DNA from 3 places in the Spirillospora sp. NPDC049024 genome. Region 2 is predicted to be linked to each of the others. Evidence: riboswitches for the same ligand, from Rfam matches in the RefSeq annotation. Region 2 holds a riboswitch; each other region holds the start of a gene.
The links. Region 2 has a riboswitch for cobalamin ahead of cobN (cobaltochelatase subunit CobN). Riboswitches for the same ligand answer to the same signal wherever they lie in the genome.

Region 1 (5,250 bases), on a different contig from region 2:
CCGTCGCCCGTCACCTCCAGGATCTCCGTGCAGAGGTTCGACAGGTGGACGACCTTGCCGGGCTCGGCGGTCTGGTTGCAGGCGCGGTTGGCGGCGTCCTTGAACGTCATCCAGCCGTTGCCGGTCTCGGCGAGAGTCCTCATCATCCGCCCGTACAGCTTGCGGGCCGGGATCTGCCGGACGAACCGCCCCTCCCGCTCCGCCGCCCGGTACGCCTCGTCGAACTCGTCGCCCCACAGGTCGGTCAGCTCGGGGACCTCCTTCGGGTCGAACAGCGACCACGTCCCGTCGGCCTCGACGCGGCGCATGAACTCGTCCGGGATCCAGTTGGCCAGGTTGAGGTTGTGGGTGCGGCGCGCGTCCTCGCCGGTGTTGTCGCGCAGCTCCAGGAACTCCTCGACGTCGGCGTGCCACGGCTCCAGGTAGACGCACGCCGCGCCCTTGCGGCGGCCGCCCTGGTTGACCGCGGCCACGGACGAGTCGAGCGTGCGCAGCCACGGGACGATCCCGTTGGAGTGCCCGTTCGTGCCCCGGATCAGCGAGCCCCGCGACCGGACCCGCGTCCAGGAGATGCCGATGCCGCCCGCGTACTTGCTGAGCCGCGCGACCTGGCCGTACCGGTCGTAGATCGACTCCAGCTCGTCGCGCGGCGAGTCGAGCAGGAAGCACGACGAGAGCTGCGGGCGGCGGGCCCCGGAGTTGAACAGCGTCGGCGAGCTGGGCAGGTACGACAGCGTGCTGAGCAGCCCGTACAGCTCGGCGGCCTCGTCCACCGCCGTGTCGCCTGCGGGGGGCCGACCCCCCACACCCCCCGGCCCGACTCCGTCGGGAAATACGAGACCACAGGCGACCCGCAAGAAGAAGTGCTGCGGTCGCTCCAGGACGAGCCGCGTCGTCGGATGCCTGAGCAGGTACCGGTCGTAGACGGTGCGAAGCCCGAAGTACTCGAACCGGTCGTCCGCCCCGAACGCGTTCTCCGAGGCGGGACGGTCTCCCACGCCCCCCGAACCCTCGTCGATGAGCGCGTCGAGCCGGGCGGCGTTGGCGGCGACGAAGGCGGCCAGGCCGTCCGCCAGGAGGCCCTCGCGGTGCGCGGCGGCGACCGATTCGGCGAACGTGCGGACGCCCGCGGCCGCGGCCTCGTCCCGGATCCGGCCGCCGAGCAGGCGCGCGGCGACCCTGGAGTATCCGGGCTCGGCGGGGATGAGCGCGGCGGCCTCCCCGATCGCGAGGTCCCGCAGTGCCATCGCGTCGAGGCCGGCCGCGGACCGGACCGCGGCCAGCACCCGGCCGGCCTCGACCCCCGGTACCGCCTCGCAGGCCGCCTCGACCTCGGCCGTGATCTCCGCCGGCGGCGCGGCCAGAGCCTGTGTCACGTGCTTCTCCCCTCGCAAGCCGCCTCGCGGAGGCATGCGAACGGCGCGCGGCGGCAGGCCGCGCTCCGCCCCCGGCCCACCCGCGAGGCCTGGACGTGTCGATCCGGGACGGACCCGGACCCCCGAAGATGAGGCCGGTCACCCGGCCTCGCGTGCGGGCAGGTCTTCGGACTCGCGGGCGCCGCCTCTCCCGAGGCGTCCTACTGGCCGTCGCTTCCCAGGCCCTTCGGCCCAGTGCTCGATGACGGCGGTCGTTCCCGCTCACCGCTGCGGGGCAGTCCCGGACTCCCACCGGGTTCCCTCTCACGCCGCCCCCGCCGCGAAACGGCGGGGGCGGACCAGCACGGGGTTGAACCCTACATCTAGTTGACGATCAACGCACAACCCCAAGATGTTGGGCGTGTCGGCGCGGTATCCGGGGTCGGCTGCGCATCCCGCACCGCGGGTGGGACGATGGTCAGCGTCATGATCCCCCATGCGTCGCAGCCGCTGTTCCGGGCCGCGCGCGCGGTGGTGTTCGCCACCGTGTGCGCCACGCTCGCGATCCTCGGGCACGTCCTGGCGGGCGGCGCGGCGGTGCCGCCCTGGGCGGCGATCATGGGATTCGGGGCCGTCCTGGGCGTGACGCTGATGCTCGCGGGCCACGAGCGCTCGCTCGCGACGATCCTGGGCGGGCTCCTCGGCGGGCAGTTCGCCCTGCACACGCTGTTCACGGCGGCCACCGCACCGGCGGCCCACACCATGCCCGAGACTCACGCCGCCATGGCGGGCGCCATGGAACCCGTCGCGCTCCCCGCCGCGCACGGCGGGAACGGCCTGGTCATGACGCTCGCGCACTGCACGGCCGCGCTGGTGGCCGCGTGGTGGCTGCGGCGAGGCGAGCGGGCCGCGTGGTCGCTCGCCCGGCGGGTCGCCGCCTTCGCGGACCGCCCGATCCGGCTGCTGCTATCTCTGCTCGCCGTCGAACCGGCCGAGCCTCCAGTACGCCCCTACCGGACCGAGCCGGCGGCGGACGCCGGCACGGCGGTGGGACGGATCCTGCGGCACCAGGTCGTCCGGCGGGGTCCCCCGCCGCGTTCGAGGGCGCTCGCTCACCTCTGAGCGGAGCGCCGTACGCCACCGGACGCCGGCTCGCGGCGCCCGGTCGTTCCCGTACGACTCGAACGGAGTTCCGCAATGCCCTTCCTTCCGCATGCCCGGCGCGCCGGCGCGGTCGCGTCCCTCGCCGCACTGTCCGTGATCGGCCTGGCCGCGGCGGCGTCCGCGCACGTCAGCGTCAACCCCAAGACCGCCGAGCAGGGCTCGTACACCAAGGTCTCGTTCCGCGTGCCGAACGAGCGCGACGACGCCTCCACCACCAAGCTCGTGGTGAACCTGCCGGTCGACCACCCGCTGTCGTCGGTGTCGGTCCGGCCGGCACCGGGCTGGACGGTGAAGGTGGAGAAGTCCAAGCTGCCGAAGCCCGTGAAGACGGAGGGCGGCGAGCTGACCGAGGCCGTCACGAAGATCACCTGGAGCGGCGGCCGGATCGAGCCGGGCCGGTTCGAGGAGTTCGACGTCTCGATGGGGCCGCTGCCCACCGACACCGACCGGCTCGTCTTCAAGGCCGACCAGACCTACTCCGGCGGCGAGGTCGTCAAGTGGGACCAGCCGCCCGCCGAGGGGGCGAACGAGCCGGAGCACCCCTCGCCGGTGCTCAAGCTCCTCCCCAAGGGCTCGCTGAGCCCCACCGGACTCACCGCCCAGGTGAAGCCCGCCGCCGCGGCGTCGTCCGCGGCGCCCGACGACGGGACGGCACGGCTGCTCGGCGGCATCGGCATCGCGGCCGGCGTGGCCGGCATCGCGGTCGGCGCGTACGGCCTGACCCGGGCGCGGAGCCGGTCATGATCCGGGCGGTGCTGCGCGGGGCCGCCGGCTCCGCGGCGCTCGCGGCGGTCCTGGCGACGACCGCGGTCCCGGCGTCGGCGCACACCGCGCTGGCGTCGGCGAGCCCGGCGAAGGGCTCGGCGGTCGCGCCCCCGTCCCAGATCGTCCTGACGTACACGGATCCGGTGCGGCTGCCGCGCGTGGTCGTGACCGACGCGTCGCGCAAGCAGTACCAGGCCGGGTCGGCGCAGGCGGTCGACAACAAGGTCACCCAGGCGGTGAACGGCACGCTGCCCAACGGCGAGTACACGGTGGGCTGGCGCGTCGTGGCGTCGGACGGCCATCCTGTCGAGGGCACCTACACGTTCACCGTGCGGGGCTCCTCCGGTGCCGCCCAGCCCGCCACGCCGACGCCGGTCCGGAAGACCATCGTCGCCGCCGAGGATTCGGGCGGGTCGTCGGGCTGGCTCTGGATCGGCCTGATCGCCCTGGTCCTCGCGGCCGCGGCCGGCACCGCCGCCTGGCTGCGCCGCTCCTCCGCCCAGGATTGATCGTTTTCGCTTCCGGTCGGGTGATTACAGGATTACAGTGATAACCCGACCGGAAGCAGCCTGGGGGCGCCAATGATCGTCGAGTACATCCGCTACAGCATCGATCCGGGGGACGCCGGGGAGTTCGAGGCCGCCTACGCGCGGGCCGCCGTCCCCCTCGCCGCGGCGCCGCAGTGCGTCGACTACGAGCTGTCCAGGTGCGTCGACGAGCCGTCGTCCTACATCCTGCGCATCTGCTGGACGTCGGCCGACGACCACATGCGCGGCTTCCGGGGCGGCGAGCACTTCCCCGCGTTCTTCGCCGAGATCAAGCCGTACGTCCAGCGGATCGAGGAGATGCGGCACTACGAGCGGACGGCCGTGCGCGGCGCCGGGTCGTCCGTCCCGACCATGTACGACTGGGCGGGCGGGAGCGAGGCGCTGGAACGGCTCACCGAGCACTTCTACACGAACGTCCTCAAGGACGACCTGCTCCGCCCCCTCTTCGAGCACATGGCCCCGGACCACCCGAAGTGGGTCGCGGCGTGGCTCGGCGAGGTCTTCCGCGGACCGGAGCGCTACAGCCGCGAGCGCGGCGGCTACCACGCAATGGTGCGGCACCACCTCGGCAGGTCCATCACCGAGGCGCAGCGCCGCCGCTGGGTCTCACTCCTCATGGACGCGGCGGACGAGGTCGGCCTCCCGGACGACCCGGAGTTCCGCGCCGCGTTCGCGTCCTACATCGAGTGGGGCACGCGCATCGCCCTCGCCAACTCCCAGGCGGGCGCCGAGCCGCCCCTCGAAGCCCCCATGCCCCACTGGGGCTGGGGCGTCGCCCCGCCCTACATCCCTTCGAAGTAACCCCAGGCAGTAGCATCCAGGGCGCTGACCTGCACGCACGTCCTGAGAGGTACCGCACCATGGTGGACCGCGACGACGTGGTGCTCGACGACCCCGTGGGCGAGTCGCTCCGCGGCCACCACGCGCGCCTCGCCCGCCGCCTCGGCCGGGCCGCGACCTACCTGCCGGGAGTCGCGACCTTCTCCACGGTGTCCGCCGACCCGGGGCCGGCGGAGTGGGCCGACCTCGCCCGGCTGCTCGGCCGCGGCGAGCTCGCCGACATGTTCAGCAGCCCCGCGGTCCCGCCGCCGGACTGGGAGCCGGTCTTCGTCCTCGAAGGCCGCCAGATGGTCTGGTCCGGCGGCGGCGAGACCGGCACCGGCGTGGTGGAGCTGGGCGCGGACAGCGTGCCCGAGATGCTCGACCTCGTCGCACGGACCCGGCCGGGGCCGTTCTGGCAGCGCACCCGCGAACTCGGCGCCTATCTGGGCGTCCGCGAGAACGGCGTGCTGGTGGCGATGGCGGGCGAACGGCTCCGGCCGCCCGGCTGGACGGAGATCAGCACCGTCTGCACCGCCCCCGAGGCGCGCGGGCGCGGCCACGCCGCCCGCCTGGTCCGCGCGCTCGCGGCCCGCGTC
Region 2 (5,250 bases):
AGTTCGTCCGCGACTCCGCCGAGCGACTCGGCCTGCGCGCCGGACAGCCGGCCGAGCGGGGGCACGGCCTCCAGCGCGACGAGCCCGTCCCGCTGCGCGATGGGCCCGGCGTGCGGCGGGGCGGGGTCCGAGCGCGGCGGCGTCTCCCGCACGGCCGCGCCCAGCCGCTCCGCGACGCGGCGGACGCCGTCCGGCACCTCGGCGAGCCGCCAGGCGTCCCCCCGGATCTCCAGGAACGCCTCCGCCGCCGCGAGCAGCGCCGCGACGGGGTCGCCGGGGACGGGGCCGAGCCGCGTTCCGGCCAGCAGGAGGCCGCCGGGGGTGTGCGCCGCGTCGGCGTCCAGCGCGGCCGTGTCGCCGGTGCCGTCGTCGAGCGCGAACAGGAACCGGCCAGGCAGCCGGGCCAGCCCCGGACGCCCGCGGAGCGCCTCGTCCAGCGCCGTGACCAGCGGGTCCGTCGCGAGGGCGCCGCGCGGGCCGCGCCCGCCGAGCGGGGACGCGACGATGTTGCGCACCCGCTCGTGCGTCGCCGACGGGAGCAGCCCGGCCGCCTCCAGCCGGGCCGCGAGGGCCGCCGGATCGCGGACGCCGCGCACCTGGAGATTGCCGCGGGACGTGAGTTCGATCACGTCCCGCCCCAGCTCGCGGGCGGCGGCGCCGAGCACCGCGAGCTGCGCGGCGGACACCGCGCCGCCCGGGACGCGGACGCGCGCCAGCGGCCCGTCGGCGGCGTCGTGGGTGCGCAGCGCCCCGGGGCACGCGTCGGCGCGGGCTCTGACATTCGGCACGGGGAGGATGTTAACCACAGTTTGCAGGGCGACCGCGCTGCCGTACTCTTCTGCCCAGGCGATGGCAATGGGAGGAAGCCGGTGCGAATCCGGCGCGGTCCCGCCACTGTGACCGGGGAGCGAACCCCGCTGTAGGCCACTGTCCGCGAGGACGGGAAGGCCGGGGCGAGCGTCGATCCGGGAGCCAGGAGACTCCTGCCGTCGCGACACCCGCTACCGGGGCGAGGACCCCAGGGGGAGGATGCTCCGTGTCCGAGCACGGCCGCACGGTCCTGCTGCTGTCGACGTCCGACACCGACCTGCTGAGCGCCCGGGCGTCCGGCGCCGACTACCGCCTGGGCAACCCGGCGCGGCTCACCGTCGATGACCTCCCGGAGCTGACCGAGGGCGCCGACCTCGTCGTGGTACGCCTGCTCGGCGGGCGCCGCGCCTGGGAGGACGGCCTCGACGCGCTGCTCGCGGGCCCCCGCCCGGTCGTCGTCCTCGGCGGCGAGCAGGCGCCCGACGCCGAGCTGATGGAGCTGTCCACGGTCAGCGGCGGCGCGTGCGCCGAGGCGCACGCCTACCTCGCCCACGGCGGCCCCGCCAACCTCGCCGAACTGCACGCGTTCCTGTCCGACACCGTGCTGCTGACCGGGCGCGGCTTCGCGCCGCCGGCCCCGGCGCCGGCCTGGGGGCGGCTCGACCGCGCCGCCCGCGACGGCGGCGGGCCCGTGGTCGGCGTGCTCTACTACCGCGCCCACCACATGGCGGGCAACACCGCGTTCGTCGAGGCGCTGTGCACGGCCGTCGAGGACGCGGGCGGGCGCGCCATGCCGGTGTTCTGCTCGTCGCTGCGCACCGCCGAGCCCGAGCTGCTCGACACGCTGCGCCGGGCGGACGCGCTGGTGGTGACCGTGCTCGCGGCGGGCGGGTCGCGGCCCGCGACGGCCGGGGCGGGCGGCGACGACGAGGCGTGGGACGTGGGCGCCCTCGCCGCGCTGGACGTCCCGATCCTGCAGGGCCTCTGCCTCACCACGAGCCGGGCCGCCTGGGAGGCGAGCGACGACGGGCTGTCCCCGCTGGACGCGGCGTCGCAGGTCGCGATCCCCGAGTTCGACGGCCGGATCATCACGGTCCCGTTCTCGTTCAAGGAGGTCGACGAGGAGGGGCTCACCGTCTACGCGGCCGACCCCGAGCGGGCCGCGCGGGTCGCCGGCATCGCCGTCCGGCACGCCCGGCTGCGGCACACCCCCGCCGCCGAGCGCCGCGTCGTGGTGATGCTGTCGGCGTACCCGACCAAGCACGCCCGCGTCGGGAACGCCGTCGGCCTCGACACCCCGGCCAGCACCGTCCGGCTGCTGGCCCGGCTCCGGGACGCGGGATACGACCTCGGGGAGGGCTTCCCCGGCGTCGACGAGCAGGACGGCGACGCCCTCGTCCACGCGCTCATCGCGGCGGGCGGCCAGGACGAGGACTGGCTCACCGAGGAGCAGCTCGCGGGCAACCCCGTGCGCATCTCGGCCGCGTCCTACGAGCGCTGGTACCGCACCCTGCCCGCCGACCTGCGCGAGGGGATGGAGCGGCACTGGGGCCCGCCGCCCGGGGAGCTGTTCGTCCAGGACGGTGACATCGTCCTCGCCGCCCTGCGCGCCGGCAACGCCGTCGTCATGGTGCAGCCGCCGCGCGGCTTCGGCCAGAACCCCATCGCGATCTACCACGACCCCGACCTGCCGCCCAGCCACCACTACCTGGCCGCGTACCGGTGGCTGTCGGACGAGTTCGGCGCGCACGCGATCGTCCACGTCGGCAAGCACGGCAACCTGGAGTGGCTGCCGGGCAAGGCGGCGGGCATGTCGGCCTCGTGCGGCACCGACGCGGCGCTCGGCGACGTCCCGCTGGTCTACCCGTTCCTCGTCAACGACCCCGGCGAGGGCACGCAGGCCAAGCGCCGCGCGCACGCCGTCCTCGTGGACCACATGGTCCCGCCGATGGCCCGCGCGGAGACCTACGGCGACATCGCCCGGCTCGAACAGCTCCTCGACGAGCACGCGACGATCGCCGCGATGGACCCGGCGAAGCTGCCCGCGATCCGCGCCCAGATCTGGACGCTCATCCAGGCCGCCAAGCTCGACCACGACCTCGGCCTGGACGACCGCCCGCACGACACCGAGTTCGACGACTTCCTCCTGCACGTCGACGGGTGGCTGTGCGAGGTGAAGGACGCGCAGATCCGCGACGGCCTGCACGTCCTCGGCCAGGCGCCCGCCGGGGAGACCCGCGTCGACCTCGTGCTGGCCATGCTCCGCGCGCGCCAGATGTGGTCGGGGCGCGAGACGCTGCCCGGCCTGCGGGAGGCGCTCGGCCTCAGCGAGGACGGCGGCGAGGGCCGCGCCGACGTGGACGCCGCCGAGACCGCCGCCCGCGCCCTCGTCCGGGCCATGGAGGACGCCGGCTGGGCCGCGGACGCCGCCCGCGAGGTCGCCGGGGGCGTCCCGGCGGACCGCCGCGACGCGGTGGCGCGGGTCCTGGAGTTCGCCGCCGCCGAGATCGTCCCGCGCCTGGCCCGGACGACCGACGAGCTCGACCACGTCCTGCACGCCCTGGACGGCGGCTACATTCCGGCGGGACCGAGCGGGTCGCCGCTGCGCGGCCTCGTCAACGTCCTGCCGACCGGCCGCAACTTCTACTCGGTCGACCCGCGCGCCGTCCCGAGTCGCCTCGCCTGGGAGACCGGGCAGGCGATGGCCGACTCGCTCCTGGAGCGCTACCGCGCCGACCACGGGGAGTGGCCGCGCTCGGTCGGGCTGTCGGTGTGGGGGACGAGCGCGATGCGCACGGCGGGCGACGACGTGGCCGAGGTCCTCGCGCTGCTCGGCGTCCGCCCGGCCTGGGACGAGGCGTCCCGCCGCGTCACGGCGCTGGAGCCGGTCCCGCCCGCCGAGCTGGGCCGGCCGCGCATCGACGTGACCGTCCGCATCAGCGGCTTCTTCCGCGACGCGTTCCCGCACGTCGTCGCCATGCTGGACGACGCCGTCCGGCTCGTCGCCGGGCTGGACGAACCGGACGCCGACAATTACGTCCGCGCGCACGTGCGGGCCGACCGGGAGCGGCACGGCGACGAGCGCCGCGCCACGATGCGCGTGTTCGGGTCCGCGCCGGGCGCCTACGGGGCGGGGCTGCTGCCGCTCATCGACAGCCGCAACTGGCGCGACGACGCCGACCTCGCGGAGGTGTACGCGGTGTGGGGCGGCCACGCCTACGGCCGCGACCTCGACGGCGTGCCCGCCCGCGCCGACATGGAGAGCGCCTACCGGCGGATCGCCGTCGCCGCCAAGAACGTCGACACCCGCGAGCACGACATCGCCGACTCCGACGACTACTTCCAGTACCACGGCGGCATGATCGCCACCGTCCGCGCGCTGACCGGCCGGGCGCCGGAGGCCTACGTCGGCGACAGCACCCGCCCGGACGCCGTCCGCACCCGCACCCTCGCGGAGGAGACCGCGCGGATCTTCCGGGCCCGCGTCGTCAACCCGCGGTGGCTGGCCGCCATGCGCCGGCACGGCTACAAGGGCGCGTTCGAGCTGGCCGCGACCGTGGACTACCTGTTCGGCTACGACGCCACCACCGGCGTCATGGCCGACTGGATGTACGACCGGCTCACCGCCGCCTACGTCCTGGACGAGGAGAACCGCGCTTTCATGGCGGAGTCGAACCCGTGGGCGCTGCACGGCATCGCCGAGCGGCTGCTGGAGGCGGCCGAACGCGGCATGTGGGAGCACCCCGACCCGGAGATCCTCCAAGGACTGCAGGAGGTCTACCTCAAGGCGGAGGGCGACCTGGAGGACGACACCAGCCGCTGAGCCGCCTCCGGGAACCCCGCCCAGTGGAGGTGCAGGTACGAGGCGGTGATCCGCTCGTCGCCGTACCCGTCGCGGCCGTCCCGCCACCGGAACAGCGGCTCGGCCTCCGTGTCCAGCGCGGTCCGGTGGAACTCGTGCCCGCGGAACCGCTCGCCCGGACGCGTCAGCGGCGACTCCGCCACCGCGACCGCCTCCCGGTAGCCGAGCGTCAGCCGGGACGTCATCCGCGCCCGGCCCGGCACCCGCCCGCACATCGCCCGGCCGTCGAGTTCCTCGCACAGATAAAGGAGACCCGCGCACTCGGCGGCGATCGGGCCGCGGAACGCCGCCACCTCGGCGAGCATCGGCGCGTTGGCGGCCAGCTCGGCGGCGTGCACCTCCGGGAAGCCGCCGCCGACGACGAGCGCGCCGGCCCCGGCCGGCAGGGCCTCGTCGCGCAGCGGGTCGAAGACGGCCACCTCGGCGCCCGCCGCGCGCAGCAGCTCCACGTGCTCGGCATAGGAGAAGGTGAACGCCGCCCCGCCCGCCACCGCGACGACCGGCCCGCCCCCGACCGGCGTCACATGGTCGGACGGGTCCCAAGCGGGCCCCGGCAGCGGGGGAGCGGTGGCCGCGAG
Region 3 (5,250 bases), on a different contig from region 2:
CAGATCGGCGGCCCTCCCGGACGCTTCGGCGGGGGCGCGAGCCGCACGTCCGAGAACGCGAAGTGCCGGCCCTCGTAGGAGACCGCGCCGCCGGACCAGAGCCGCCGCATCGCCTCGATCGACTCCTCCATCCGGCTGACGCGGCTGCCGAACCCGATCCCGACCGCTGCGAACTGGGCCTCGGTGGCGGGCACCGGGAACCCGGCCCCCATGCCCGCGATCAGCCGCCCGTCCGACAGGCGGTCGAGCGTGGCGAGCTGGTGGGCCAGCAGGATCGGATGGCGCAGCGCCGGCAGCAGCACCGCCGTGCCGAGCGCGACCCGCTCGGTGGCCTGCGCCGCGGCGGCCAGCAGCATCAGCGGATCGGCGCGCGGCCTGGTCACGGGACTGTCGCCCGCCCAGACCGAGTCCAGCCCCATCTCCTCGGCGCGCCGCGCCTGGGCGATGAGGCGCCCGGGTTCGTGCTCGCCCAGCAGGTCCTGCTCTCTCGTCGGCAGCAAGTAGCCGACCTCCAGCCTCGCCATCGTCCCCTCCGACCGATCGTGGTTCCGCAACCATAACCGTTGACTTCTCATTTTTGAAGTATGAGATTCAAGGAGCAGTAGGATACGCTTCGCAGCGGCCCCGTGATCGCTGAGGGAGTGGTCGTCTCGGTAGGGTTCCGGGTGGCATGAACTGATGCGGGGTGCCCCATGTGGGGAGAATCGGGAAGCCGGTGAGAATCCGGCACGGGCCCGCCGCGGTGACCGGGGAGCAGCCGCCCACGCGCGTACGCGCGGCCACTGGCCGTCAGGCCGGGAAGGCGGGCGGTCGAGCATCGATCCGGGAGTCCGAAGACCGGCCCCGCTCCACACGGCCGCAGTTCGCGGCGGCCTGTCGCAGCGGGAGCCTGCCCATGGACATCTATGACGCCATTCACCGCCGCCGCGACGTGCGCGGCGAGTTCACCGGGGAACCGATTCCGCGGGACGTCCTCGACCGGGTCCTGGCGGCGGCGCACGCCGCGCCGAGCGTCGGGCTGTCCCAGCCCTGGGATTTCGTCCTTGTCGGCGACCCTGCCCTCCGGCGGGCCTTCCACGGCCACGTCCGGTCCGAGCGGGCCGCCTTCGCCGCCACCCTGACGGGCGCCGCCGCCGAGCGCTTCGCCCGGATCAAGATCGACGGGGTGCTGGAGTCAAGCCTGTCGATCGTGGTGACCTACGATCCCGAGCGCGGCGGCCCGGCGGTCCTCGGGCGGCATGCGATCGCCGACGCCGGGCTGTACTCCGTCTGCCTGGCCATCCAGAACCTGTGGCTCGCCGCGACCGCCGAGGGGCTCGGCGTCGGATGGGTGTCGTTCTACCGGGAGCCGTACCTGCGCGACCTGCTCGGCATCCCGGAGACGATCCGTCCGGTCGCCTGGCTCTGCCTCGGCCCCGTCACCCACCTGGAACGCGTTCCGGATCTCGAACGGCACGGCTGGCGGCGCCGCAGGGCACTGGACGCGGCCGTCCATCACGACCGCTGGACGGGGGCTGCGGGCTGACCCGGAGGCGGAGGACCATGTAGGCCAGGAAGGACAGGCCCGCGAGCAGATAGCAGTTGGCGACCGGGGTCAGGAGGTGGAAGCCGTACTCGCGCGGGCCGCCGTCGCGGGGCGTCCACCACAAGGGCGAGACGGCGAAGAGGACGTAGGCGGCCGCGGCGCTCTTGCGGTGGCCGTTCCGCAGGAGCACCGCCAGGGCCGGGACGATCCACACCCAGTGGTGCGCCCAGGAGATCGGGGAGACGAGCAGGCCCGTCGCGCCGGTGATCGCCGTCGCGCTCAGCCAGTCGCCTCGCCTCGCCCAGACGGCGGCGACCGCGAGGCCGGAGACGCCGATGGCCGGCGGAACGGGCGTGTACCAGTCGCCGACCTCGGCCGTTCCCCCCGATATGCGGGCCAGCGTGCCGTAAGGGGACTGGTTGCTGATGTACGGGGCGCCCACGCGAGAGGTGTCGTAGAAGGTGTGCAGCCAGTAGAGGCGGGACGCGTCCGGGGCGACGGCGTAGGCCAGGAAAGTGCAGACGGCGAAGGTCGCGGCGGCCGTGGCGGCGTCCTTGGTCCGCCGGCTCAACAGGAGCAGGACGACGAAGACGGCGGGCGTCAGTTTGATCGCGGTCGCCACTCCGATGCCGATTCCGGCCGGACGGCCTCGGGCGACGCGGTACAGGTCGGCGAGGACCAGGGCGAGCAGGAAGAGATTGACCTGTCCCAGGAAGAACGACTGCCAGACCGGCTGGAGGAGCAGGCCTGCCGCCACCACGACCACGAGTGGGATTCTGTGACCGGCCATTCTCGCCGTCAGCGCGCACGCCCCTACGAAGGCGCCCAGCGAGGCCAGTTGCCACAGCATGCGGGCAAGGACGAGCGGCAGGGCGGCCAGCGGAACGAACAGCGCCGCCATGAAAGGCGTGTTGGTGAAGTAGTGGTCGGCGACCTGCTCCTGGTAGAGGCGCGAGCCGTCCGTCACGATATGGCCGCCCAGCCAGTAGATGCGGAAGTCCAGGGAGTCGTACACGGCGGAGAAGACGACGACTGCGAGGACTTCGACGGCGAGGAGGAAAGGCGCCCAGCGCTTCATGCCGGCAACGGTGTCGCCGGAGGCCCGGACCGCGCATCGAGCCACCGGACACATTGGCGAAAGGCACTTTGTAGCCTGCGGGATTACGCCCCCGGGCCAATGTGCCGGGACGGGGGCGGCGGTTACGATCGGCGCATGTCAGCCCTGCCGTTGCGCCGCCTGAGCCGCGGCACGGGGACGGTCCTCGCCTGGAGCGGCGCCGCCGTCTACCCGGTGGTCCTGTTCGTCACGTTCTCCCATGGAAGGACCGCCTTCCAGCAGTTGGAGATCCCCCTTTCGACCGGGCTCACGGTCCTCGTGCTCTTCCTGCTGCGGCGCCGGGCGACGGTCGCCCACGTGATCCTGCTCCTCGCCTGGATCCTCGCCCTGCTGGCCCTGCCGGTCGGGACCGTCGGCGGCCTGCTGGTCCTGCTCCCCGGCGTCTCGGCCGGGTACATCACGGCGACTCGCCCTCGGAAGGTCTCCGTCCCCGTCGCCGTCACCACGTTCCTCCTCCAGGCCGCGGCGGTCACCGCGTTCCTGCAGGCCGACGAGGTGCTGCTGATGACCGTCCTGCTGGGGGCGGCCGTCGCGTTCATGGCGGGGAACTCGATCAGGACGCGGCGCGCGCACGCCGAGGCGATGCGGGAGCAGGCCACCGCGCAGGCCGTCTCCGCCGAGCGGCTCCGGATCGCGCGGGAGCTGCACGACATGGTCGCCCACAGCATCGGGATCATCGCGATCCAGGCCGGAGTGGGCGGACGGGTCATCGACACCCGGCCCGCCGACGCCCGCGACGCGCTGGCGGCCATCGAGGCCACCAGCCGCGACACCCTGTCCGGGCTGCGGCGGATGCTCACCGCACTCCGCAAGGACGACCCGGGGGCGGCGCCGCTCGGCCCCGCCCCCGGCCTCGCCGGCCTCGACCGCCTCGCCGAGGCCGCGCGGGACGCGGGCGTCGCGGTCGACGTCCGGACGGCGGGCGAGCCGAGGCCCCTGCCGCCGGACGTCGACCTGTCCGCCTACCGGATCGTCCAGGAGGCGGTCACGAACGTCGTCCGGCACGCGGGCACCGACCGCTGCCGGGTGACGGTCGGCTACGGCGACGGCGACCTGGCCGTCGAGATCGAGGACGACGGGCGCGGCGGCGTGGTGGGCACCGGGTACGGCCTCGTCGGGATGCGGGAGCGGGTCGCCCTGCTGCGCGGCGAGTTCGCCGCCGGGCCGCGCCCCGGCGGAGGGTTCCGGGTGGCGGCGCGGATCCCGGCGCCGGCGGCGGCCGCATGACGATCCGCGTCCTGCTGGCCGACGACCAGCCGCTGATCCGCGCCGGCCTGCGCGTCCTGATCGCCGACACCCCCGGCATGGAGGTCGTGGGCGAGGCCGCGACCGGGGCCGAGGCCGTCCGGCTCGTGGCGGAGACGGCCCCGGACGTCGTCGTCATGGACATCCGCATGCCCGACATGGACGGCATCGAGGCCACCCGGCGGATCAGCGGCGCGGGTCCCGGCACCGCCCACGTCCTGATGCTGACCACCTTCGACGACGACGACTACGTCTACGGCTCGCTCAGGGCGGGCGCCGCCGGCTTCCTCGTGAAGGACATGGCGCTGGAGGAGATCCTGGCGGCGATCCGCGTCGTCGCCGGCGGGGACGCCCTGATCGCGCCGAGCGTCACCCGGCGGCTGATCGAGGAGTTCGCGGCGCGTCCGGAACCGGCCGCCGGGCGGTCCCGGCACGTGGAGGGCGTCACCGAGCGCGAGCGGGAGGTGCTGACCCTCGTCGGGCGCGGCCTGTCCAACCAGGAGATCGCCGCGGAGCTGGTCATCAGCGTGGCCACCGCGAAGGCGCACGTCGCGCGGCTGTTCGCCAAGCTCGGCGCGCGCGACCGCGTCCAGCTCGTCATCATCGCCTACGAGCTCGGCCTCGTAGCACCCCCTACAGGCGGTAGTACTACCTGACGTGGTGAGGGCCGGGACCGTCGGATAATCTGGTTTGCGTGAAGGGTCTGGGAGAGCTCGAACGCACGGTCATGGAGGTCCTGTGGGCACGGGAGGAAGCCGGACGCCCGGCGGCCACCGCCCGGGACGTGAGCCGTGCCCTCGCCGACGACCGCGACCTCGCGCACACCACGGTCATGACCGTCCTCGACAGGCTCGCGAAGAAGGGCTTCCTGGAACGCGAGCGCGACGGGCGCGCCTGGCGCTACCACCCGGTGGCGAGCCGCGAGATGTACGTCACCGAGCTCATGCTCGGGGCCCTGAACGAGACCGGTGACCGCGACGCGGCGCTCGCGCACTTCGTCCGCTCCGTGTCGAGCGACGAGATCGACGTGATCCGCCAGACCCTCGCGGGCATCACCGGCAAGGAACCTCCGGCATGACCGGCACCGCCCTGCTCGCATTGATCTCACTGGGGACCGTCGGCGGGGCGCACCTGCTGTCCCGGGCCCGGTGGACGTGGCGCACGCCTCGGATCGGGATCGCGCTCTGGCAGGCCCTCGGGCTGTGCTGGGGCGTCGCCACGATCGGCGCCCTGCTCGGGCTCGCCCTGATCCCGTACCGCAAGGGCGTCCTCGGCGGGCTGCCCGGCCTGTACGACGACCAGGCGGCCCGGCTCAACCCGGTGCAGGTCGCGGCCCTGCTCGCCGCGATCAGCCTGACCGGCG

Region 1: it holds a riboswitch for cobalamin, as region 2 does, so the genes downstream of both, AB0C21_RS07240 (ribonucleoside-diphosphate reductase subunit alpha) here and cobN (cobaltochelatase subunit CobN) in region 2, are expected to answer to the same signal.
Region 3: it holds a riboswitch for cobalamin, as region 2 does, so the genes downstream of both, bluB (5,6-dimethylbenzimidazole synthase) here and cobN (cobaltochelatase subunit CobN) in region 2, are expected to answer to the same signal.

The regions. Positions count from the first base shown of each region.
Region 1 is NZ_JBEZFD010000003.1:351,720-356,969, forward strand. Features, by position in the region: gene AB0C21_RS07240 (ribonucleoside-diphosphate reductase subunit alpha) at 1-1,376, opposite strand, end outside; cobalamin riboswitch at 1,517-1,734, opposite strand; gene AB0C21_RS07245 (MFS transporter) at 1,842-2,477, shown strand; gene AB0C21_RS07250 (YcnI family copper-binding membrane protein) at 2,553-3,263, shown strand; gene AB0C21_RS07255 (copper resistance CopC family protein) at 3,260-3,793, shown strand; gene AB0C21_RS07260 (group II truncated hemoglobin) at 3,866-4,633, shown strand; gene AB0C21_RS07265 (GNAT family N-acetyltransferase) at 4,693-5,250, shown strand, end outside.
Region 2 is NZ_JBEZFD010000023.1:127,295-132,544, reverse strand. Features, by position in the region: gene AB0C21_RS34230 (ferredoxin-like domain-containing protein) at 1-788, opposite strand, end outside; cobalamin riboswitch at 861-982, shown strand; gene cobN (cobaltochelatase subunit CobN) at 1,037-4,633, shown strand; gene AB0C21_RS34220 (cobyrinic acid a,c-diamide synthase CobB) at 4,588-5,250, opposite strand, start outside.
Region 3 is NZ_JBEZFD010000020.1:136,904-142,153, forward strand. Features, by position in the region: gene AB0C21_RS31640 (LLM class flavin-dependent oxidoreductase) at 1-524, opposite strand, end outside; cobalamin riboswitch at 667-860, shown strand; gene bluB (5,6-dimethylbenzimidazole synthase) at 896-1,525, shown strand; gene AB0C21_RS31650 (glycosyltransferase 87 family protein) at 1,419-2,603, opposite strand; gene AB0C21_RS31655 (sensor histidine kinase) at 2,739-3,869, shown strand; gene AB0C21_RS31660 (response regulator) at 3,866-4,543, shown strand; gene AB0C21_RS31665 (BlaI/MecI/CopY family transcriptional regulator) at 4,582-4,965, shown strand; gene AB0C21_RS31670 (M56 family metallopeptidase) at 4,962-5,250, shown strand, end outside.